DNA from 3 places in the Paraglaciecola aquimarina genome. Region 3 is predicted to be linked to each of the others. Evidence: predicted binding sites of a transcription regulator. Region 3 holds the regulator's gene; each other region holds the start of a gene.
The links. The regulator sigma-54, encoded in region 3, starts transcription at its own class of promoters, with help from an activator protein. The targets are predictions, from matches to a motif close to GTTGGCACGNNNNTNGNNT.
Positions count from the first base shown of each region.

Region 1: a site for sigma-54 is predicted at 5,991-6,009, ahead of RS130_RS02710 (BON domain-containing protein). Genes of this name have one in related genera too.
Region 2: a site for sigma-54 is predicted at 4,702-4,720, ahead of fliE (flagellar hook-basal body complex protein FliE). Genes of this name have one in related genera too.

Region 1 is NZ_JAWDIO010000002.1:428,730-436,927, reverse strand. Features, by position in the region: partial or broken gene RS130_RS02735 (hemerythrin domain-containing protein) at 238-668, shown strand; gene RS130_RS02730 (mechanosensitive ion channel family protein) at 872-1,807, shown strand; partial or broken gene RS130_RS02725 (IS110 family RNA-guided transposase) at 2,688-3,711, shown strand; gene RS130_RS02715 (diguanylate cyclase) at 4,172-5,137, opposite strand; gene RS130_RS02710 (BON domain-containing protein) at 5,406-5,957, opposite strand; gene RS130_RS02705 (hypothetical protein) at 6,354-7,304, shown strand; gene RS130_RS02700 (hypothetical protein) at 7,761-7,988, opposite strand.
Region 2 is NZ_JAWDIO010000002.1:3,855,387-3,863,584, forward strand. Features, by position in the region: gene fliI (flagellar protein export ATPase FliI) at 1-716, opposite strand, end outside; gene fliH (flagellar assembly protein FliH) at 720-1,508, opposite strand; gene fliG (flagellar motor switch protein FliG) at 1,539-2,576, opposite strand; partial or broken gene fliF (flagellar basal-body MS-ring/collar protein FliF) at 2,617-4,316, opposite strand; gene fliE (flagellar hook-basal body complex protein FliE) at 4,327-4,653, opposite strand; gene RS130_RS19040 (sigma-54-dependent transcriptional regulator) at 4,890-6,236, opposite strand; partial or broken gene RS130_RS19045 (sensor histidine kinase) at 6,240-7,302, opposite strand; gene RS130_RS23930 (hypothetical protein) at 7,303-7,437, opposite strand; gene RS130_RS23935 (AAA-type ATPase lid domain-containing protein) at 7,778-8,198, opposite strand, start outside.
Region 3 is NZ_JAWDIO010000002.1:242,010-250,207, forward strand. Features, by position in the region: gene RS130_RS01825 (KpsF/GutQ family sugar-phosphate isomerase) at 1-110, shown strand, start outside; gene kdsC (3-deoxy-manno-octulosonate-8-phosphatase KdsC) at 110-664, shown strand; gene lptC (LPS export ABC transporter periplasmic protein LptC) at 661-1,227, shown strand; gene lptA (lipopolysaccharide transport periplasmic protein LptA) at 1,190-1,738, shown strand; gene lptB (LPS export ABC transporter ATP-binding protein) at 1,738-2,463, shown strand; gene RS130_RS01850 (RNA polymerase factor sigma-54) at 2,517-4,007, shown strand; gene hpf (ribosome hibernation promoting factor) at 4,033-4,320, shown strand; partial or broken gene RS130_RS01860 (PTS sugar transporter subunit IIA) at 4,342-4,784, shown strand; partial or broken gene rapZ (RNase adapter RapZ) at 4,785-5,629, shown strand; gene RS130_RS01870 (HPr family phosphocarrier protein) at 5,633-5,908, shown strand; gene RS130_RS01875 (ABC transporter substrate-binding protein) at 6,149-7,438, shown strand; partial or broken gene RS130_RS01880 (IS110 family transposase) at 7,923-8,198, shown strand, end outside.

The sequences.
Region 1 (8,198 bases), 190 kb from region 3:
TTCGAAAATGCGATGTGCCCCGATGAAGAAGGAAGCCCCCTCAACTGAGCGCCTTATATCAATGTGCAAAGAATACAATCCTCTGTGTAATAATTTCATGGAACCATAGTCCCCCCAGTTGTAAAAAGTGCTTCCTCATATGGTTTTAATTATATAAAACAGTAGGTTAGTTTAATACCAGTACTTGGTACACAATTGGCATTGGTAGATAGAACTTATTTACTAATGAGGTTAATTATGGATATTTTTACTGCTCTACGTAGCGATCATGAAAAACAGAGATTCTTAATGAAAATTTTAGTAGAAACGTCAGGTGATTCGGCAAGCCGTCGAGATTTTTTGCTGAATTAAAAACACAACTTGCCGACCATGCCACTGCCGAAGAGCGCCACTTTTACGTACCTCTACTTGAATCTGACAACACGGTCCAAGTGACTCGGCACGCAATTGCCGAGCATCATGAAATTGATGAGTTAGTTGAACAACTCGAACAAACCGCTATGGATACTCCCGAGTGGCTAAAAACCATGAAAGCTTTGCAGCATAAAGTTACTCACCATTTAGATGAAGAAGAACGAGAGTTTTTCCAACAAGCAGGCAAGGTATTAGACCATAGTCAAAAAACTGAACTAGCCACCGAATATGTAGCTGAAATGAATAGTAACTAGTTGCGCTAAATATTGTTTACTGACAATCATTGCCAGTCCTTCTCAAGCAGGTCAACAAGCTAAGTGCGAGTCATTCGGTAACTTTTTGCCCTGCCTTCTCGCTATTTAAAAGGGAGCTAGAAAGCTTGCCAAGCAGCATTCTGAAAAACACTTATCAAGGTGGACTGCTATTAATAGACAATCTAATACCCTAAGGAGCTACCATGGAAATAGTTAATTTAGACAAGTACGTGAACTTAGTTACCGAAAAATTACAAACTTGGTTGGAAACCAGTGTAAAGCATTTACCCAATTTTGTGGTCGCTATTATTATCGTAATTTTGTTCTCAATTATCGCTAGATATGCCGGCAAAGCCATGGGGCAATTGCTACGTAAAACGTTAGATTCTAGGCAGATAGCCTCACTGCTCGCATCTATTTTTAAGGTGTGCATTTTAGCAACGGGTATTTTTATTGCTTTGGATTTTCTTGGCCTATCAGGAGCCGTTACTTCGTTGCTAGCTGGGGCTGGGATTGTTGGCTTGGCTATTGGTTTTGCCTTTCAAGATATGACCGAGAACTTTATCGCCGGTATTGCCATGGGGGTACGAAAACCCTTTCAAATCGGCGATGTGATTAAAGCAGATAAAGTGTTTGGCACAGTTAAAACCATCAACCTTCGCAACACCTTAGTCGAGACATTTTTTGGGCAGTTAGAAGTAGTGCCGAATAAAATTTTATTTAGGAATATACTGACAAACTTCACCACCACTCAGGTGAGACGCATTGAAATCCCTGTGGGTATTTCCTATGCAGATGATCCGCAAGAAGCGGCGGATGTTATTGTTGATGCGTTAAATCAATGTGACTTTGTAATCCGTAAAGAGGAAACAGCAGTATTTGCCGAGAGTTTTGCTGATAGCAGTGTGAACTTATTGGTTTGGTTTTGGATCGACTATCCCGGCGAACCGGGTTTCATGCAGGCGAGACATAAAGCGGTGATTCTTGTTAAGCAGGCGCTAGCTAAGGCAGATATATTGATACCATTCCCAATACGTACTTTAGACTTTGGCGCTAAAGGTGGCGAAAAACTGAATACAATGCTAAAACCGATAAACAAAGCGAACAAAGACCAAGCAGCAGATGCTTCTAGTATCTAGTTAGACGTTTTGAATTAGGAGGTGATATGGATACAATTATTAATATTTTGATAATGGCGGGACTGGTAATTTTTGTCCTGTTTATTGGCGGAATTATTTTAGCCAAAAAACAGCATTCTAAAGACGATTAAGTTAGTACCTCAAGCAATAATACTACATAACCAGAGTTTTGGATAAGAAGTGTCGTCTAAGCTAAACAATCCTACGTTGCTAGATACAAAATAGCGTTATCGAGAGGTTCGGCTTATCCAGGATTCTGGTCACATACAGCGCAATCATTTAACGAAGCACAAAGCACTTCTCTATGCTTTGTGCTTTTTGGTATAACGATAGTAACGTTAGTTTTGCCTGTAACTATGGGCAATTGTGAAAGATGATTATAGGTGTCTAAATTAGAGCTACCTCAATTGGTGCGATGGGGAGCTGAATTGGAACTGGACTGTCAATATTGTAAACCGACCTCAAAGCCAGTCGTTCCCCTATGCTGTCAACAAGGCTCCTAGACTTTTCAGCAAAGAGATAAAACCTGCGTAAAACTTCTACTAAGGCGCCAAAGCGCTACGCCACACAGAGAAAGGAAATAAAAGCTGAGTCATTTCAATTGAACCGATTCTTTACCCATCACTATCAGATATTTTTCCAAGCCCCGAAGGTTTCATGGGTGTCTCAATAGTGGTGCCAAAGCGCTACGCCACACAGAGAAAGGAAATAAAAGCTGAGTCATTTCAATTGGGCCGATTCTTTACCCATCACTATCAGATATTTTTTCCAAGCCCCGAAGGTTTCATGGGTGATGAGATGGACGCTCCAAAGTAGCAACGGCGTCAAAATGGCGCCAAACTGAATGTGTAAACAACAGTTAATTACTTAGGAGTGTCCTGTGAATAATCTTAATACTATTTCCATCGATTTGGCAAAAAATGTCTTTCAAGTAGGTGTGTTTTCACCCCAGCATAAAATGCAAAGTAATCAACAGCTCTCTCGTCAGAAACTGGCACCTTTTATGGCTAAGCAAGAAAAAGCCATTGTGGTTATGGAAGCCTGCTATTCAAGCCACCATTGGGCGCGGCTGTTTGATGGGATGGGGCATATCGTGCGTTTAATTCCTGCCCAACACGTTAAACCTTTTGTGCGAGGGAATAAGAATGACCGTAATGATAGCATCGCGATTGCGGAAGCCTCTTGGCGCCCTAACATTAAATTTGTGCCGCTTAAATCTGTGGAGCAACAAGACATTCAAGCACTGCATCGTATTCGTGATAAGTTGATTGCCAGACGAACCAGTATTATTAATCAAATACGAGGGCTACTTAGCGAGTATGGCGTGATTATCCCTCAAGGCTTAAAAAGCTTTACACTGCATATTACCGCCCTTATTGACCCAAAAGATGAACGTATTAGCCTACGAATGAAACACCAGCTAAGAGACACCAAGGAAGAATACGACCAACTCAGCAAGCGCTGCCAGTCTATTGAAAACGAGTTAAAGCAATATGTTCAACAAAACCCCCTATGCCAAAGATTAATGACGCTACTCAGGTGTAGGCGTGCTTAATGCCACCGCATTATATGCAGCAATTGGCAATGGGAGTCAGTTTGCAAACCCTCGAGCATTGTCGGTATGGTTAGGTGTCACTCCTAAGCAATATGCCAGTGGGGAAAAGTCTTTTTATGGCGGTATTACCAAACGCGGTAATCAATATTTACGCAAACAACTCATACATGGTGCGCGCAGTGTGATGTATCGCACAAAAAACCGAGATGACAAATTGTCCGTATGGGTAAAACAACTAGTTGAACGACGTGGCAAGAACAAAGCGGCGGTAGCACTGGCCAATCGTCTAGCCCGATTAGCTTGGATATTATTACAGCGAAATGAAAACTATCAGCCGGTAGCTAGCTAAATATCAAGCCTAATATGATAAAACGATATAGATAAAATACACAATCAAAGTCGACGAAAAATGATGTAAAAGCGGGTTTCCCGCACTTAGCAACAGTCTGTACGAGACTAGGTTTTTAAAACCGAGTGGGTGTTTGAGACAGTTAAGTGCGGATCTCATTAGGGCCAGAGAGTACACCAATAACCTCACTCTCATAATAGGCCGGATATATGTCAGTACGACCCTTAATTATTTATCGTCAGAGTTGATGTGCTAATAAAAATAAAGAAGTAAACATCTTCAAATTGAAGATGGAGGCAAATATTGCCTTGACCATAGCGGAGCGTCCATATATGTCTGAATAGTGACTAAAGTGATGTGTGTTAACGTCATTGTCAGTGCAATGCATCGCTTCTTGTGGTGAGTAGGTTGGCGTTTTTTTGATAATTACGCTAGTACACTTAATAAGTCATCTAGGTTACTAGCGACAGTATCTATTTCTCCCACGCTGTTTGGCACGATATAGTTGTTTGTCGGCCTGATCTAGTAAATGCCCCGGGCTTTTGTCTTGTTGAGACAGACAGTGGGGTTCGAAGCTACTGATACCAATACTAACAGTTAGCTGAGGAAGTTCCTGATTAGCACTGGGGATGTCTAAGGCTGACACTTCATCTAAAATATCTTTTGCTACTTTTTCAGCGCCGTCTGCGTCGGTACTAGGCAGCAGTACGACAAATTCCTCACCGCCAAAGCGGGCTGCAAAGTCTGAGTTTCGGCTCGCTACGTTTTTGATAACAGCCGCAACTGCCTTAAGTGCTTCATCGCCGGCTAAATGTCCATATTTGTCGTTATAGGGTTTAAAGTAATCAATGTCTATCATTAATGAAGATAAGGGGCTTTGACTTCTTTTCATTCGGTACCATTCGCTGGTAACCATGGTCTCTAATTGCATTTTGTTTGACAAGCCCGTTAACCCATCGGTACTAGAAACGAGTTCTAATTCCTTCACGTTTTTCATTAATTTCATGTAGTTGGCAACTTTGGCGTGTAAGACAAATGGATTCGCAGGCTTCGCCATACAATCCAGTGCACCAAGTTCTAACGCTATTAGTTGCTCATTAACTGAGTTGTGTTCGGTCAGTACGATAACAGGGATCGCATTTAAAATTGAGTGTGAACGGATTTTGCGCAAAGACTCTACCCACATCGCCTTCTCGCCTTGTGCGCAAAAAATGATCAAGTCTATATCGTTAGTTGCTGCGGCTTTGAATAGGACTGAAGCATCTGTACTTTTAAGTACATTGAAAGATTGAGAAAAAGACATAGATAGACTTTCTGTCGTAGTGCAGGTACCCACAACGGCTAACGTTTGCTCAATATCGGTAAAAACACGCCCTAAATATGCAGATTCAGCGGGTTGTAGTAACTTTTTACTGCTAGCAGTCATGTATAAATTTCCTGTTGTTTGGGCCGTTTACTTACATATAAATGACAAGAGTGAGTGTAATGAGTTCAGTCTACTTTGGTTGATTTTTGGTCTACGTCGTAACGTGCAAACCAATTAAAATGGGTCACAGGTGGAGCGATTATTTTGCTGCTTCTGGTTCGAAATAAATTGATAAAGGTTGTACTGATTTTATGCATGTTACTTAGATCCTGACTCAAACTATAAAGCCGCGCCCTAAGAGCGCGGCACATTTTTCTAGAATTAATATTTAGCTTTCTAGTTGAAGTTTATCTACTACTTGCGTGACATCGTCGGTATTTTCAGCGATGGCTAAAGCTAGTTCTCGTTCTGAATCCGAGTCTACTTTACCCATCAAGGTTACTACTCCTTTGTTTACTTCTACTTCAATATCCATGCCACTCACTTCAGATTCAAACAGAAGTCTTGTTTTTACTACTGTTTCGACTTTTGAGTCTTTAAGATCTTGCATGACCTCACTGTCTTCATTGTCTCTATCTGCAGACACTATTGTTAAGTTGTTTTCAACATCGGTTACCCCATCTAAAGAAGCAACTAACTCTTCAGCTAACGCTTTGTCTACTGAAGTGTCGACTTTACCGGTTAAAATGACAGTGCCATTTTTTACATCGGTATTAATGTCGAAAGAATTCAAGTTGCCGTTAAATAACAATGTTGATTCGGCTTTGCCATCAATCCAAGCATCCTTGGCACCTTCTTTCCAAGTGTTTTCTGCGCTAACACTTAGAGATGTAGTACTAATAACAGTGGCGATTAATAGTGAAAGGGTTGTACGTTTCATATTGTTTCTCCTGTTTAAAGTTCACTTAGACTAATGCCAATTCAATGCCATGTTTTATCTGATTGATATATATAGGTATTTTGTTTTTATGTGATTTTAAAAGGAAGAATGGCTGTAACTGTTACCTAGACGTGTGTAAAAAATTCCCAGCTTATATGCCAATAAATTTTGTCCGTAATTTCTGAGTATCTATAATCCTTTCTACAGTCAGTTATGGTGAGGGACGTAGTTGCTGGCAGACGTGAATGCATACTCTGAAGTGGCATGTCCTGTGGTAGGTTGCTAGTGACTTCATTTAGATACACTAGTCAAACCTTTGGTTTTTCCCCCTATACTCTGGTTTGGCTTGGTTTATTCTATCTGTTCTGTTAAGTCGTTATTTTTAAATGGCCACTTATGAGTGGCAGCTTGGTGGTTCATTCACACTGGGAGAGCGCCAATTTTAAATTATTCTATATTCTGCAGATACTTGCTCAGTTCATTGTCGGTAAAATCGACTGCGCTGATTCTTTTTTCTTAATCTTACCTAGGTCTGTGGCAGCTGAGCATTTTCAATTTCTTACCAATAGTCAATTACCAGCCAGATCTGACTACGAACTCAATGTATTGATTTTAGTTTTGGAAGAAACCAAAGAGGCTTATGGCGATTACACAATATCTTTACGGGAATCTGGCTACAGCATTACCCGCCTGAATAAAATTGCTCATGAACATCAAGATGTCATCTTATGGGCTAGCCCCTACCATCCGCTCAATAATAAGATTGCGGTGATCAAACAACCTATTTTTAACGGTGTCTTTGGCCTTAGAAAAATTATTATGCGTAAAGAGCTCATCGCTAAAATCCATGAACTAAAAACTCTGGATAGTTTAAAACATTATACCATTGGTCAGGGGCCTGGATGGAGTGATGTTGAAGTGTATAAAGATGCTGGATTTACCGTCGTTGAAGCTAGTCTTAGTAAGCTTTTCAAAATGGCGTCGGCCCAGCGTTTTGACTTGTTACCTTTGGGGTTTATTGAAATTGACGAGCAATTACTCAAGCAGAAACAAGGTGCCGAGGGCTTAAGCATCGCGCCTAATCACATGTTTTATTATCCCCATCCCGTGTTGTTTCACTTGTCACAAAAACATAGTTCAGTGGTCACTCGGCTAAACCTTGGGATGCAACAGATTTTGGCCAATGGCAAACTGACGACTTTGTTTAATCAACATTTTGGCAAAATAGCTCAGCACATAAGTCAAAACGGTATTCATGTATTTAGAATGATGAATAACAAGCTACCTATTGAGTATCAAGAACTAACCGAGTTTACTCAAATCGAACAAAGCATTACTGGCAACTGATTAACCTGAACCCTGAATAAGCCGAACCTCTGGATAATGCTCTTTTTATCTAGCGGCGTTGGATTGTTTAGCAATGACACGTTATTAGGTACAACAATCCGCCTTGCTATACACGAAAAGTTTCGTTACCGAGTAACATTTAGCTGAGGTTATGTAGACAAAAATTTATTAAGCCATTGAATTATATTGATATTGCTTAGCGTAAACTAGTGTGTAGCTTAAACGATAGTTCTTATCCAGAACTCAGGTTGATTAAGTTAAGCGTAGGTCCGGGCGGTAAGTTCCAAAGCCGTTAAAGCAGATTGGTACTAGAAATATGAAGGAACTGCATTAAGCGATGCTGGTGATTCTCACTAGGTTCAGCGGCCAGCATGGCAGACATAGTTGACGTGTACAAAAGGAACCATTAGCCGTGTTATCGCCTGCAAAGTCTAGCGTAGTAATGCTTAATAGGTGTTAAAGCATACGCATTAACATGGGGAGTAGGCTAGATACAGGGGACTGAGTTTGCTTACTGGTAGCACCATGTATAGCACCCGCGCCAAATGCGCTGGCAATGCCTGTTGTTGAAGATAGAAATATCTTAGTTTTTTGTTGGGCATCTAAGCGACGGCGTTGTGAATATTTCTGTGCAACCTCAAGATCCTTCTTGGCTTGTGCCAATTGTTGTTTTTGCTTTTGCATAAAATCAAACATCCTGCTTGCTCCTATTATTTGTTCTTTTAGGAAGTATGGCGTCACAGCTGGTTTTCATTTCAATCGCTTGTACAGATGATCCCATGATTTGTTTCACTAACCATATCGCCAAGCCATGTAACACCAAGACAATTACTACACATAATCCCCAATGCATACCCCACTGCATCAACCCCACGCACAAAGCGACGAGTGCCG
Region 2 (8,198 bases), 3.6 Mb from region 3:
ACCGCTGTTTCGCAACCTTTTAAACGCATCAATGGCGATGTATCAGCCGGTGCGGCTACCACAACAGACTTCTTTCGTTCCTCTTCACCTAAAATATCCTGAATGAATTCCTTTACTTCTCGGCCACGTTCACCTACTAGCCCCACCACTACGACATCAGCTTTTGTTCCTCGGGTCATCATGCCCATGAGTACGCTTTTACCTACTCCGGAACCGGCAAATAAGCCCATTCGTTGTCCCGACCCCACTGTGACCATTGCATTGATCGCTCGAACGCCAACATCCAGAGGTTGGGTAATGGGTTTACGAATTAATGGGTTCATGGGAGGGCGAGTCAAAGGAACACGCTTTTCTGTTTTGATCGGTCCAAGGCCATCTAAAGGTTGACCATTACCATCAACAACTCGGCCTAATAATTCCATGCCAACCGCGAGTCCTTGTTCTCGATTTAGTGGCTGAACTCGAGAACCCGGCACTATGCCTTTTACCGCTTCAGTGGGCATTAAATAGGTAATATCTTCGGCAAACCCTACCACCTCAGCTTCAATTTCACCGTCGACGGTTTGGACTAAACATTGACTTCCAACAGGCATTTGGCACCCTACCGCCTCCAGTGTTAGGCCAATACCTCGAACTAGCTTGCCACTGGCCACAATCGGCGACTGAGGTACTTGTTCTTTTAGCGTTTTAATTCGGTCGAGTAAGGTTGCACTCATGATTTACGCTTCCCCTGAACCTGCGTGGGCCAAACCTTGTTCCAATAGAAACTTGTCTAGTACATCTTTTACGCGGCGTTCTACACTAATGTCTACCGCATTTGACTGAGTGACAATTTCACAACCACCAGCCGACAACTGCGGCGCTTCTACCAATTGCCAATTGTGCTTAGCTATTTCGTCTTCACTAAAATGATCTTTAATCATAATAATGTCATCAGGGTTGAGATGAATTTGGTAGCACTTTTCTTGAATCGGCAGCGCTTTCAAGCCTTCTCGTAGCGCTTGAAAAATAAGATCTGAATTGGTTTTCACTTCACTTCGAATGACCCCGCGGGCTAAGCTGACCGCCAACAAAACAAGCTCTTTTTCTAACTCGTCATCCACTTTTTCAATTGGTTTATGTAGGCTATCAATTAACTGTATCCAATGTGCTAAATGTTGCTTAGATTGCTCTTCACCAGATGATAGCCCTTGTGCGGTGCCTTCTTCGATACCTTGAGCTAAACCTGCCTCTTTGCCTTCTGCAAAGCCTTGTTCGTAACCTTGTGCCTGCCCTTCATTTCTGCCTAGTGTTAATCCTTCAGCATGAGCAGCCGCACGAATAGCTTCGATTTCTTCGGCCGTTGGCGGCAGAATTTCAACTTCTTCTTCAGGAGGCTCATATTGCCAGTTAGCACGACGATTTAACGCATTAGTCGTTTCGGCTTCTCCTGGTGATTTTTCTTCGCCTACAAAGGGTAATTCCCAGGGTATGACTTCATCTTTGTCATTTTCTTGTTCATTTGTCATAACAGCCACATATGCCTTATTAGTGTGATTCTACAAGAATTCATCACCGCCACCGCCGCCTAACATGATTTCTCCTGAATCAGCTAAGCGCCGGGCAACAGACAAAATTTCTTTCTGCGCGGTTTCAACTTCGCTAATACGGACAGGTCCCATGGCTTCTAGATCGTCAATAAGCATGTCTGCTGCTCGTTTCGACATGTTTTTAGTAATTTTGTTTTTCAGATCCTCTTCTGCACCTTTTATTGCTTTGAGTAAGGCATCTTGTTGTACTTCTCGTAGAATCGCTTGTATAGCCCGATCATCTACGTCTGCAAGGTTATCAAAAACAAACATGAGGTCTTGGATCTGTTGACTCATCTCTTCGTCTTGCTCACGAATGGCATCCATTAATTGACCTTCAATGTTGGTATCTAGGTAGTTCATAATATCTGCAGCAGACTTCAAACCACCCATTTTGGCAGCTTGCGTACCCGCTTGACCGGCAAATTGTTTTTCCATAATTTCGTTCAACTCTTGCAATGCCGCTGGTTGTACTTCTTCTAAGTTGGCCACTCGCATCATCAGATCAAGACGTACTTTTTCTGGGAACTGACTAAGGATCTCAGCAGATTGCTCGGCATCAAGATAAGACATAACAATGGTTTGTATTTGTGGATGCTCATTGCGAATAATGCTGGCCACTTGCTTGGAGTCCATCCATTTCAAAGAATCTAAGCCTTTCGCCCCAGAGCCCATTAATATCTGATCAATTAAATTAGCTGCTTTATCTTCACCTAAGGCAGAGGTCAGTGCGCGTTTTACGAAGTCTGTGCTTTGGAAGCCAATGGTGCTGTAGTTTTGAATTTCTTCAATAAAGTGTTTATGAACAGCTGTGATTTTGGCCTGTGTCATGTCTTCAATTTGAGCCATAGCTTGCCCTAACTTTTGCACTTGCTTGGGCTCTAAATGCTTTAGAATTTGCGCCGCATCGTCTTCTGTCAAACTTAATAACAAGATCGCCGCTTTATCTACGCCTTCTAATTTACTGACGTCATAGCCAGCTTCTTCCACTTTTTCTTCTTCAGCCACAACTTAGCCCTTAATCCAAAGAGATGTCATCATGCTTAGACTATTCATCTAACAACATCCAATTTTTTACAACTTGCGATGATAACTCAGGTTCATTGGCCACCAATGCACGTACTGCTTTTAAAACATCTTCATCTTTGTGCAGGTCAGGTAACATGAAGGTACCATCTGCGGCAAACCCTACTTGCGCATCATCAAATTCTTCAGCCAGTAAACTGATCGTTTCCTCGCCCAGATCTAAGCCCTCGTCGGCGTCATCTTCATTCACTTTGATTTCATCTGGATAAATTAGTTTACGGACCATCGGTCTGACAACAAATATTATCAACAAGGAGATAATAAATAAGCCACCACCTAATTTCAGCATAGGTAAAAATGTCGGATCTTCCCAAAATGGTAAGTCTTCAATAACCACATCATCAAGACGGTTAAAGGGAATACTCACCACCTCGAGGGAGTCGCCACGGGTGACGTCAAAGCCAATGCCTCCTTGCAATAACCTGCGAATATCTAGTAATTCGGCTTGTGTCCTAGGGACGCTGGTAACCGTACCGTCAGCGGCCACACTGTTAACATAATCAAGTCCCACAGATACACTTAGTCGTCGAATCACGCCTACTTGCTGCTTAGTGTGACTGACCGTGGTATCTAATTCGTAGTTGCGGGTCTCTTCTTTATGGTTTCTGGCGTAACGGGCTGCCGGCTGTCGGTTGCCGCATTTTCTGGAATATTTGAGTCCAGAGGGGGTTGATTTGTTAACGCTCCAGGAATGCCGGCAATGACTCCGCCTATACTATTATCTTCTACCGTCATTTCACTACGTACGGCTGGAAGGTCAGGATTATAGCTACGTTGAGTTTGTTCAACTGTTGTAAAATCCATAGTGACATCGGCTTGAGCCGTGTAATTGCCTAAGCCAAGAACCGGGATCAGAATTGAGTCTATTTTTTCAATGTAAGCTTGTTCACGCTTCTTCTCTATTTCATATTCTTTGCGAGATCGCGCAGCTTCTGCCCCCTGAGATCCAGAGTTTAATAGTCGGCCATTGCTGTTAGACACCGTGACTCGGTCAGGCTCTAATCCTTGTACAGCTGAGGCCACAATATCAATAATAGAATTCACTTCTCCTGTTGAGATGATGGCACCTCGTCTTGGTGTCACCACTACTGTAGCACTGGCTTTTTTCTCTCTACGAGCGAAAACATTTTCTTTAGGGAGGGCTAATAAGACTTTGGCTCTCGAAATTGTGCTTATTTCTTCAATAGTACTGGCGACTTGTTTTTCTCGAGCGTGTTTAAGACGTTCTTTTTCAACGCGCTGGCTAACACCAAACCCCATATCTTGCATGATAATTTCAGCGCCGCCCGACTCAGTTTGCGTTAAACCTTGTCTAGCTAAGCCTAATTTAATGTTTTGATATTCATCGCTGGCAACTTTAATCGTATTCCCTTCTAACAAGTAATCAATTTGTGCTTGATCCAAATAATCTAGGGTTTCAATTAACTCTTGGGTTTCCATTGTTGCCAAAGGACGATAATCAGGCTCTTGCGCCCACATTAATATAATGAAGGCAATGGCAGTACATATGACTAATGCAGCGACAATCGTAACCTGACGAACTAAATCGGTGTTACCTACCGCTTCCATAAACCCAGATTTTTGTTCCGCTACTGAATCGTCTGCATAAACATCAGAATTCATATCAGATACGGCTAGTTCTGTACTCGCTGCTTCAGCCACTTGCTAACTCCTAAACCGGCATATTCATGATTTGCTTATATGCGTCTAGTACTTTATTTCGTACTTGGATCGTCGCTTCAAATGCAATACTTGATTTTTCTTTGGCTACCATAACATCGGCCAAACTGAGACTTTTGTCACCCATTTCAAATGCCATGGCTTTATCTTTAGCTTCTAACTGCATACTGTTTACTGTATCTAATGCATTCCCCAGTAAATCAGCAAAGTTCTGTGAAGAGGGGTTACCTTGGATGGCCGCTGGTTGGTCCAAATCCATTTTAGTTTGAGCGGCCATACTTTGCATTTCTTGATAAATAGACTGTGCTTTTATGTCCATTTGAATACTCCCATAACCTTTGACTAATTGCGCTAATTACCCTGATACTAGCAAGGTAGATGCCAAACCAATAAAACCCACAAGATAAATAAATTTATCCATATATAACAATTAGATATGCAAACACCATAGGGTAGAAAAAGCGTCATAATATTGACAAAAGCGCCAGTTTAAAGACAAAAAAAGTCGCCTACATTGGCGACTAAAGGAGTACTACACACACATACTTGAACAAACTAGGCTGGTAACTCAATACCAATCTCGCGCATTTTAGCTAATTTGTATCTTAGGGTACGAGGACTGATCCCTAAACGCTCAGCCACGTCTTTTCTGCGGCCCTTACAACTTTGCAACGTATCTAAAATAATTTGATGCTCTTGCTGACGCAATTCCGAACCAAGCTTACTGTTATCTTCCTCAATACTCATGACATCAGGTGTTTGAGGAGCATTACTAAGATCTTGTTCTATCATCAAGTCTTGCGCATCAATTTTATCACCATCAGCAAGGATCAGCGCTCTTTGAATAACGTTTTCTAACTCACGCACATTGCCTGGCCAATTGTGCTGCAATAATTTACTGCGACCTGCAGCATTAAGTTTAGGAATAAAACAGCCTTGTTTTTGACAATGGCGCTCAATTAAGTGCTCGGCCAATGGCACAATATCTCCCGCTCGCTTATCCAGTGGTAACCAAGTCAAAGGGAATACATTTAGGCGATAATACAGGTCTTCTCGGAACTCGCCAGCGTCAACTGTTTGCTTGATATTGCGGTTACTCGTTGCGATCACTCTCACATCTAAAGAAATTGTCTTACGACTACCTAACCTTTCGACTTCTTTTTCTTGCAACACCCTTAGTAACTTAGCTTGCAAACTCAAGTCCATCTCACTTATTTCGTCTAGCAAAATAGTGCCGCCTTGTGCTTGTTCAAATTTTCCAGGGCATGCTTGTAAGGCGCCAGTAAAAGCCCCCTTGTCATAGCCAAATAAAGTCGCTTCCAACATATTTTCTGGAATAGCGGCACAATTTATTGCTACGAACGGTTTTTCGCTACGCAGAGATTGGTCGTGAATATACCTAGCCAACACTTCTTTACCGGAACCACTAGGTCCTAAGACCATGACCGTTGCTTCTGAGCGAGCCACTTTTTTAGCAAGTTCGAGTAATTGAATACTGCTAGGATCATCGACTATAGGGGTTCGTGATTCTACTTTTTGTGCTGGCGCATATCGTCCAACCAGATTAAGTAGCACTTCTGGCGCGAAAGGCTTAGACAAATAATCTGTTGCCCCATCACGCATTGCTTGTACTGCATCATCAATTGTGGCGTATGCAGTCATTAACAAAATAGGTAAGTTAGGATATTTTACTTTGATATTCTTGAGCAAGATCAAGCCACTCATTCCGCCCATTTGGATATCGCTCACGACCAAATCAATACTTTGTTCAGATAATTTTATTAACGCTTGCTCGCCGCTATCGGCTTCAACCACGCTATAACCCCCTAACAATAATGTATCAACTAGGGCCTCTCTGAGACCAGCGTCATCTTCGACTATTAGAATGTTTGATTGAGTCATGGTTTAGCTCCTTAAAATATCGGCTGTAAACGATGTGGATGAGTTAGCAATGCTGGCTGTTGCTTGCGTGTGTTTTGACAAGTTGGTATCTAAAATAGGCAAGCAAATAGTAAAACAAGCTCCCCCACTTTCTAAGTTGCTCACCTTTGCTTGCCCTTGATGTGATTGCGCAACACTTTTAACCACAGCCAACCCCAAGCCAGTGCCATTGCATTTGGTGGTATAAAAAGGTTCAAACACTTGTCCATTTATTGAATTTTTGATACTCTGGGCCATTATCAGCAACCGACAGGTTCACCCAATTGGGCCGTGTTTTATCAATCTTGGCTGACAAAGCGATAACAGCATTGTTGGGGATAATCTCTAAGGCGTTCTGAATCAAATTTTGTAATGCACCTGCAAGTGCGGTTTTATTACCTAAAATATATACATCAGGATCGGGTAAGGTAACCAGTAGTGATGCATTGTGACTTTGCACCATGGCGTCACTTCCCTGCTTAACCTCATTGATTAGACTTTGCAGCGATACTTCTTGCACCACTTGCTCTTTACCGCTTTTAGCAAACAATAACATGTCATTCACTTGGCTTTCTAAATCGCGCAAACGAGACATTAGCTTTTCACTAAATTTGTCGCGGGAATCGTTGTTTAAATTGCCGTTGGATAAGTTTGCCGCATATAACATAGCAGCAGATAAAGGCGTACGAATTTGATGTGCTAACGATGCGACCATTTTCCCTAAAGAAGACAGTTTTTGCAGATGGCCAATGCGTTGTTGTAGCTGCCTTGTTTCGGTCAAATCGGTTAAAACAATAAGCTGTCCTAGCTCTTTCAGCAACGGCGTGATCGACAGTTTAACCTTACGCCCATCATGCAACGAAACTTCATGTCCATCATCTGCTTGAGGTTTAAAAGAGCGCAATATAATGGTTCGCCACAACTGTCCTTCAAGAGGTTTACCCAATAAGTCATTGGCTAAATCATTTGATTGTCTCACGACACCTTTGCCATCAACCACCACTACACCTGCTGGCATTACTTGCAGTAAGTGTTCCAACCGATTGGCCTAGGATCGCAAAGACTCCAATTCATCAGCATCCACCTCTGGATGTGCTTTGTGATACAACTCGTTAATCGGCGCAGCGTGAATGCCCGTAGATGAATGTAGATCTGTGTCAAACAACATATTTGGTGTCCCCATATATTCCTCGTGTCAAAACTTAGACAGAATAATTACAATGAGACTAAAGCACATCTTGTGCCAATTAAATTTTTGTTTATTTTCAGTAAGTTAAAATAATATTTTGGATTTTAGAACGTCAATCTAATGACATTTTTGGAAAATTTATTAGGCGAGAACCACAAAATTAGCAGCAAGCTGCATTCAAAAGCGCTGAAATGACAAGGCGTACCAACCGATTATGGCGCCGTGACCTTAAGCCCACGGCTCAAAGTAAGAGAATAATTGGAGCGAAATAATTAGCGCCAACACAGCACCACTCCATGTTTAATAGGGAAGCTCGTAAAGGTAGAAAATGGAATTAGACTTTACTAATATCGTATTTACGCATTTTCTCGACTAGAGTTGTACGCCGCATACCTAACGCATCCGCCGCGCGGGCAACCACCCAGTCTTGTTGGTCTAAGGCTTGGGTGATCAAGCTAACCTCTAATTCCGAAATATACTCTTTTAAGTTAAGTCCATCGTTTGGCAACTCGGTTGATGAATTATGCTCAGCATGAAACTCTTGCTCGCTGTCATTCCCGCTTCCACCAAACACCGCATTAATTGCATCGCGCTCAAGTAGCTCTTCTGGATAATCTGGCTCATAAGACTCAACATCTAGATGTCTGTATTTACTAGGTAAATCTGTCATATCCACGAGTCGATTTGGATACAGAATCATCAGTCTTTCAACTAAATTAGACAGTTCACGAACGTTACCCGCCCACTTGTGCTCC
Region 3 (8,198 bases):
TACAACTTATGCAAAAGCACAAGATCAACTCTTTGTTTGTCACCGATGCTAACAACAAGCCTATAGGGGCAATCAACATGCAAATATTACTGCAAGCAGGCATCATCTAATGCCTTCTATCGAGACGCCTTATGGCCCAATCAGTCATGTATTAATGCAGCAACTAAAAGCCGTTAAATTGTTGGCTTGCGACGTAGATGGGGTTTTTTCCGATGGCCGAATTTACATGGGCCAAGACGGCGAAGAACTTAAAGCATTTCATACTAAAGATGGATATGGCATAAAGGCGCTACAGAACATAGGCGTACAAGTCGCCATCATCACTGGACGTAGTTCGAATATGGTCGAAAATCGCATGACAGCTTTAGGGGTGAAGCACATTTTACAAGGCTGTGAAGACAAACAACCGGCTCTCCAAAAGTTACAAGCTAAGCTTGCTATACCTGTAAGTGCAACCGCGGCCATTGGTGATGATATGCCAGATGTAGGCATGTTTAACGCTGCAAATTTAAGTGTTTGTGTACAAGATGGTCATCCATATGTTGCTCAGCATGCTGATTACGTTACCCAAACAAAAGGCGGATTTGGTGCAGTACGAGAATTATGCGATTTAATTTTACTAGCCAACAACCAATTAAAACTCATCCACGGCTCTAGCGTATGAACCGAACAACCATATGTATCGCGCTATTATTTATACTTGCCTTAAGCCTTAGCTTACCGGGTTGGTTGAAAAAAGAACAAGACTTGCCAGTAACACAAACCGAAGAAGCATGGATCCCTAACTACCAAGCTAAGAAAATGCGTAGCACTCTTTACGATAAAACCGGTAATATTAATCATCAAGTATTTGCTGAGTATATGGAAAACTACGATTTACTGGGCTTCACCCTTTTTAAGCGACCAGAGTATTTATTGTATTCTCAAACTCGTCATCCATGGCAAGTAAATGCCCAAGAAGGTACATTGTATGAAGACCAACGCTTACAATTTGAAACCGATGTAGAAATAAAAAGTCTGAATGACGATGGTTATATGCAAATTATACGCACACAATTTGTCGAAATAAACTTGATAGACAAAACCATGACCTCAGATCAGGCTGTAGAAATTGTCGGTCCGAATTATGTCATTAACAGCAACGGTTTTACCGTTAGCCTTGAAACCCAAAGATACGAGTTATTAGATCATGTTAAAACCGTTTACCAGCCATCTCCTCAAAACTAGTTTAGTCCTAGTTTTCTTGAGCTCAGCCTCTAGTTTTGCTGGCAAAGAAGACTTTACTAAAACAATAAAAGTTGCCTCCAATTATCAAGAAGGTGACGGTATCAATAAACAGGCAATATATCGAGGCAATGTACAAATTAGCCAAGGCACCTTAATGGTAAAAGCCGACGAAGTTCAGGTTGACGCCAGTTTAGGTGAAGGCAAAGAAGTCTTCATTGCTAGCGGAAATCCAGCGGAATATTCACAACAACAAGAAGATGGCAGCACAGTTAAAGCAAAAGCCAATCAAATTATGTATAAACGCGCCACGCGTTCATTGTCACTTGATGGTGATGCACTAATCGAGCAAAACTCGAGCAGCGTAAAAGGAAATTCAATATTGTTTAATATGGAGCTTGAACAAATTATCGCTCAAGGTAACAATCAAGAAAGTGGCCGTGTTATCACGATATTCCAACCTGAATCTACTTCTGAAAGTAACGCCGCCAAACAACAGGAATCACAACCTTAATGGCCCAATTAAAAGCCACACATTTAGCTAAATCTTATAAATCTCGGCAAGTTGTACGGGATGTCAGCCTAGAAGTTTCAACTGGACAAATAGTAGGTTTATTGGGTCCAAATGGCGCAGGCAAAACGACCACTTTTTATATGATCGTGGGTCTAGTTCCTCTAGACAAAGGTGAAATTTATATCGATCAACAGGCACTGACGTTAGAGCCGATGCATGTTCGTGCGCGCCAAGGCATTGGTTATTTACCTCAAGAAGCTTCTATATTCCGAAAACTCACGGTTTATCAAAACTTGATGGCGATATTGCAAACGCGCAAGGAACTATCTAAAGAACAAAGAGAGCAACAAGCCGATTCATTACTCGACGAGTTTAATATCAACCATATTCGCAACAGCTTAGGTATGAGTTTGTCTGGTGGTGAACGCCGACGAGTAGAAATTGCTCGCGCTTTAGCAGCTGATCCTGAGTTTATTTTACTAGATGAACCTTTCGCCGGTGTTGACCCTATTTCAGTAAACGACATAAAAAAAATCATTCAACATTTGCGTGATCGAGGAATTGGTGTATTAATTACTGATCATAATGTACGGGAAACGCTAGACGTATGTGAAAAAGCTTACATTGTTAGCCATGGTGAACTGATAGCATCGGGTACTGCCGAAGAAGTTTTAAGTGATCAACGTGTAAGAGATGTATACCTGGGTGAGCAATTCAGGCTATAGTTAGGCCTTCGATTAGCTCGGCTGATATCAACAGAAATAAGTATAAGAAGTAAATGAAACCCTCTTTACAATTAAAATTTAGCCAACAACTCACAATGACACCACAGTTGCAGCAAGCAATTAAGCTTCTGCAATTGTCTACACTTGACCTGCAAACAGAGATACAAGAAGCACTTGATTCTAACCCTCTGCTTGAAGTTGATGAACAAGTAGATAATACAGGTGGTGACAAGGCATTAGAAACCAATCATGACGCAAATGGTGCGAATGACACGGCGGAAGTTAATGTCGATAATATAGAGTCTGGTGATGCCTTACAAAACAATGATATTCCTGAAGATTTGCCTTTAGACAGTACCTGGGATGAATATTTAAGCGCATCATCGGCACCGGCCCCGTCTACCTCTAGTAGCTCAGGCCCAGCAATGGACGACGACCAAGTATTCCAAGGTGAAACCACCGACAATATTCAAGATCATCTGCTTTGGCAAGTACGCCTAACCCATTTCAGTGACACAGACCAAGCCATTGCCGTAGCCATAATAGATTCGATCGATGAAGGCGGCTATCTAACCATTAGTACTGAAGAAGTACTGGCGAGTATGGATGACGAAGAAATTGAACTGGATGAAGTAGAAGTTGTTCTAAAACGTATTCAAATGCTCGATCCTATTGGCTCTGGCGCCAGAAGCGCGCAAGAGTGTTTATTGATTCAGCTTAAGCAATTTGCTGCCGACACCCCTTGGCTTGAAGAAGCCAAAATGCTGATCACCGACTATTGTGATCTAATTGGTAGTAAAGACTATCGTACGCTCATGCGTAAAACTCGATTGAAAGAAGATGAACTACGTGAAGCCATGCGCTTGTTGCAAACCTTAAATCCACGCCCGGGCACAGCGGTTGTAACCGGTGAGCCAGAATATGTCATTCCAGACGTATCGGTGAGTAAAAAGAATGGTCGCTGGGCCGTAGAGTTAAACCCAGACAGCCTGCCCAAACTAAATGTTAATCAACAATACGCAGCCATGAGCAAGAACGTTAAAAACAGTTCTGATGGCCAATTTATTCGATCTCATCTACAAGAAGCTAAGTGGTTTATAAAAAGTGTGGAAAGCCGCAACGAAACGCTACTTAAAGTGTCTAATTGTATAGTGCAGCAACAAATGGGCTTTTTTGAGCACGGCCCGGAAATGATGAAACCAATGGTGTTAAACGATGTAGCGGAAATGGTAGATATGCATGAGTCAACTATTTCAAGGGTTACCACCCAGAAGTACATGCATACACCTCGAGGCATTTTTGAACTTAAGTATTTTTTCTCTAGCCATGTAGCCACAGACGCAGGCGGAGAATGCTCATCAACTGCCATAAGGGCATTGATCAAAAAACTAGTCGCTGCTGAAAAGCCTAGCAAACCACTAAGCGACAGTAAAATTGCTCAATTGTTGGCCGACCAAGGTATTAAAGTGGCACGGCGGACAATAGCAAAGTACCGGGAATCATTGTTGATCCCCCCATCTAACCAACGTAAAAGCCTGTTGTAGGCGAAATTTAGAAGGAATAGGCAATATGCAAATTAACCTTACTGGTCATCACGTAGATATTACAGATTCTTTAAGAAACTATGTAGACACTAAATTCACTAAGTTAGAGCGACATTTTGAACACATTAATAATGTGCACGTTATATTAAATGTAGAGAAGCTGAATCAAAAAGCCGAAGCTACCGTTCACCTCAGCGGATCAGAGGTGTTTGCAACATCTGAGCACTCAGATATGTATGCAGCAATAGATGGTTTAATCGATAAACTTGATCGTCAAGTGATTAAACATAAGGAAAAAGTCAAACGCCATTAACACCAAGCATTAGAGGCTGTAATGGAATTAAAAAGCATTATCCATCCTGACTGCACACTTTGTGCAGTTCAGGGCAGTAGTAAAAAAGAATACTTGAACTCATCAGTCAAACCGCCATTCAAGTTGTGACTAACATCGATCAAGGCACAATACTCGCGAGTTTAATGTCCAGAGAAAAAATGGGCAGCACTGGTATTGGTAACGGTATTGCGTTACCTCATGGCCGCTTAAAAGGCCTTGAAAACGTTTTAGCAATAGTCGTCACCAGCGAATCGCCTATTCCCTATGATGCAATAGACAACCTTCCTGTTGATATTTTCATCGCTATTTTAGTACCAGAAGAACAGGCAAGTGAGCACTTAGGTACGTTATCTGCTATCGCACAGAAATTAACCAACAAAGACACCTTGCAACAAATACGAGACGCCAAAACTAATCAGGAATTATTTGAGGTAATGAGCTAAATGAAACTCATAATTATCAGCGGACGATCAGGCTCAGGTAAATCTGTGGTGCTACGCTCCCTAGAAGATCTTGGCTACTACTGTGTAGACAATATTCCAGTAAATTTGTTACCCACACTCACCCATACAGTGGTCGACGAATATGATCAGGTGGCTGTTAGCATTGATGTGCGAAACTTACCTAAAGACACCAATGAGTTAGTTGAGATCCTTGACTACCTCCCGGCTACTTGGAATTTAACCATACTCTATTTAGATGCCAGCGACGACATTCTGATTAAACGCTTTAGTGAAACCAGACGCTTACATCCTCTATCGAAACAGAACAAGTCGTTATCTGCTGCGATCCAAGCAGAAGGACAGCTTCTGGCTCCTATTGCCGAGCGTGCCGATCTATACTTAGACACCGACCAACTGTCGGTACACCAGTTGGCCGAGATTGTTCGCGAGCGAATCTTAGGTAAAAAAGTTCTAGACTGGTACTTGTATTCGAATCATTTGGTTTTAAGCATGGCATCCCCAAAGATGCTGATTATGTATTTGATGGGCGCTTTTTGCCCAATCCTCATTGGGAGCCCGATTTAAAGCACCTGACCGGACTAGACAGCCCAGTGCAAATATTTTTAGGTTCACAACCCATAGTGACTAAATTTATTTGGCAAATTCAGAATCTCATTTCTACTTGGTTACCCCACTTAGAGCGCAACAATCGCAGTTATGTCACCGTTGCCATTGGTTGCACTGGCGGCCAACATCGTTCAGTTTATGTCACTGAAACCTTAGCGAAGAATTTCAGCGATGCTCACCCAGATGTGCAAATACGCCATCGTGAATTAAATAAGTAGCTTATGCCAAGGATAGAAAAGACACTGCTTATCGTAAATAAGCTAGGACTGCACGCTCGCGCTGCCACACAATTAGTACAACTATCGACTAAATTCGATGCTGAAATAACCTTACATCAAGGCGACAAACAGGCCTCGGCTAACAGCGTTTTGGGTTTAATGATGCTAGAAAGCCACCAAGGTGAAGAAGTTAAAGTAGTCAGTGAAGGAACCGATGCTCAAGAAGCCCTAGATGCAGTTGAAAACTTAGTTGCTAAGTATTTTAACGAAGAAGAGTAGCCCATTTAAGCACTATGCATAAAACGCCTCCACTTAGTGCCCGGAAGTTACACACTACCAAGGGCAATCTGCGATAATCATTGCAGTCTAAATAATGCCTCCCGCTTGAACGACTAACTTTTGTAGCAGCCAATTTTATTTACCGCCCCAATGGACTCTGTGGACGCACAAAAAGAAAAGTCACGGCAGGCATATCTATAAGCTATCCTTTTATTGATCGAACCATTTGGAAAAGCTGATATGTATAGAATGTTACTCCCAAAAAATGGTAGGTGTACGGTAACTGTGATATTGCTATTGGCGTCAATACTCTTTTCACAATTTAGTAGAGCTCAACCTGAAAAAACGACATTAACCGTAGCTATATTAATTTTTAGCACCGATCAAAGAAATGCTTTTGAAAACATTGCTAGTTTATTTAATAAGAAATATCCGCACATTGAAATTCGGTATATCTCTAGTGACGATGCTAATTTTAAAGAAAATTATAGCCTTTGGGATAAAAATTCAAAGTACATCGATGTTTTAAATTGGCCTTGGGCCGCTCGCTTAACTGACTACGCAAATTTAGGCTGGTTGGAGCCAGTCACTGACCTTTGGCAACACACAAATGTTGGTAGCCATTACTCCAAAGATATGAAATCACTAGTGTCTGTCGATCAAGATCAATATGCGATTCCCTATGCCACAGGTTTCTGGGGATTTTACTATAAAGAGTCTGTATTTAAAAAGTTCGCTATCGATATTCCCACCACATGGCACACATTTTTAGCAAGTTGTAGAACCTTAAGAGCTCAGAAAGTTATTCCCATAGCCATAGGCACTAAACAACCTTGGCCAGCAGCTGGGTGGTTTGATTACTTAAACATTAGAATTAATGGCCTAAAATTTCATATGCAGTTGTTACAAGGGCACCTCTCTTTCAATCGTGCTGAAATCCGCGAAGTATTTGCCTATTGGAAGGAACTATTAGACAACCAATGTTTTATTCGAAATTCTAATTCCTTCACTTTTAAACATATAATTCCTCTGCTCTATCGAGATTTAGCAGGGATGATTTTAGCTGGCAATTTCATCACCACACAAATATCACCGGCAATGCGAGATGACATTAAATTTTTCCGGTTTCCCACAATAAAGCCACATGTTGCAGTTGCAGAAGAAGCCCCTACAGATATGTTTGTCATTCCTGCATCAAGCAACAACAAAGCTGAAGCTAAGCAGTTTCTTTATTTTTTGTCACAACCTCAGGCACAAGAAATTCTAAGCGAAATGGCTCATTTTATACCCACCAATCAAGCCACTAAAACTAAGCCTCACTACTTTCTATACAAAGGGCAACACATTTTGAAACAGGCTGTAGGCTTTAGCCAATACTTAGACAGAGATACAACGAAAGCGTTTTCTGATAAGGCAATGCGTATTTTGGCTAAATTTATTGAAAGTGGTAACATCTCGGAAACCATTGACGCGCTTGAAAAAAGCAGACTACAAACCTTTAGCCAAACTGAGCCACCTCCCGCTAACTAACCCAGGATCGGTTTAAGCAACAGTCATAGAATTGAAGCAACCAACCTACTAGAAAGCGAGTTACGGACATATAATGCTGTTCCAGATGCATTGTCCTCAAACGCTATCTATGGAAGAAAATTCAAACTATCACTCTGTGCTAGTTTTTAATATGAATACCCAAACTCAAACCAATAGTCCCTCGCCACGACATTAGACGGGGGATGCTAAGGATTAGTTTAGAGTAACTTTGTAATCTCAATTAGCACTTTAACGAGTAGTCTTGGCGTTGCTTTTGCTTTATCCATAACGCTGTTTTTTCTGTTTCCCCCTCCCCCCATAAGGGCATCGTAATGTGCCAAGATAGTGCTGTCATTAACTATCAAAGTCACAGAGGGTCACATGAGTAAAATGACAATTGGATTAGATACTGCGACGTCTGTTTTTCGTTTAGTGTTCATGAATGATAGAGAGCGAGTGTCAAAAAAGAAATACAGCGCACTCTTTAGTTCCCAAGCAACATACCACTAGTGATAATCCAAGATTATTGGGTATCAGTAAGCGAGGGAATACGTATTTAGGCACACAATTTATTAATGTCGCACGAGCAGCACAGAGGCATATCGGCGATAAAGATGACAGCGTGAGTCGTTGGTGGCGGGAATGGTTAACCTGTATGAGTTTCAGTAAAGCCTGTGGGGCATTAGCCAACAAAATGGCCAGAATGGCATGGGCCATGTTGCATTATCAGCTAGACTACTTGCCAGTTAATGTAAATAAA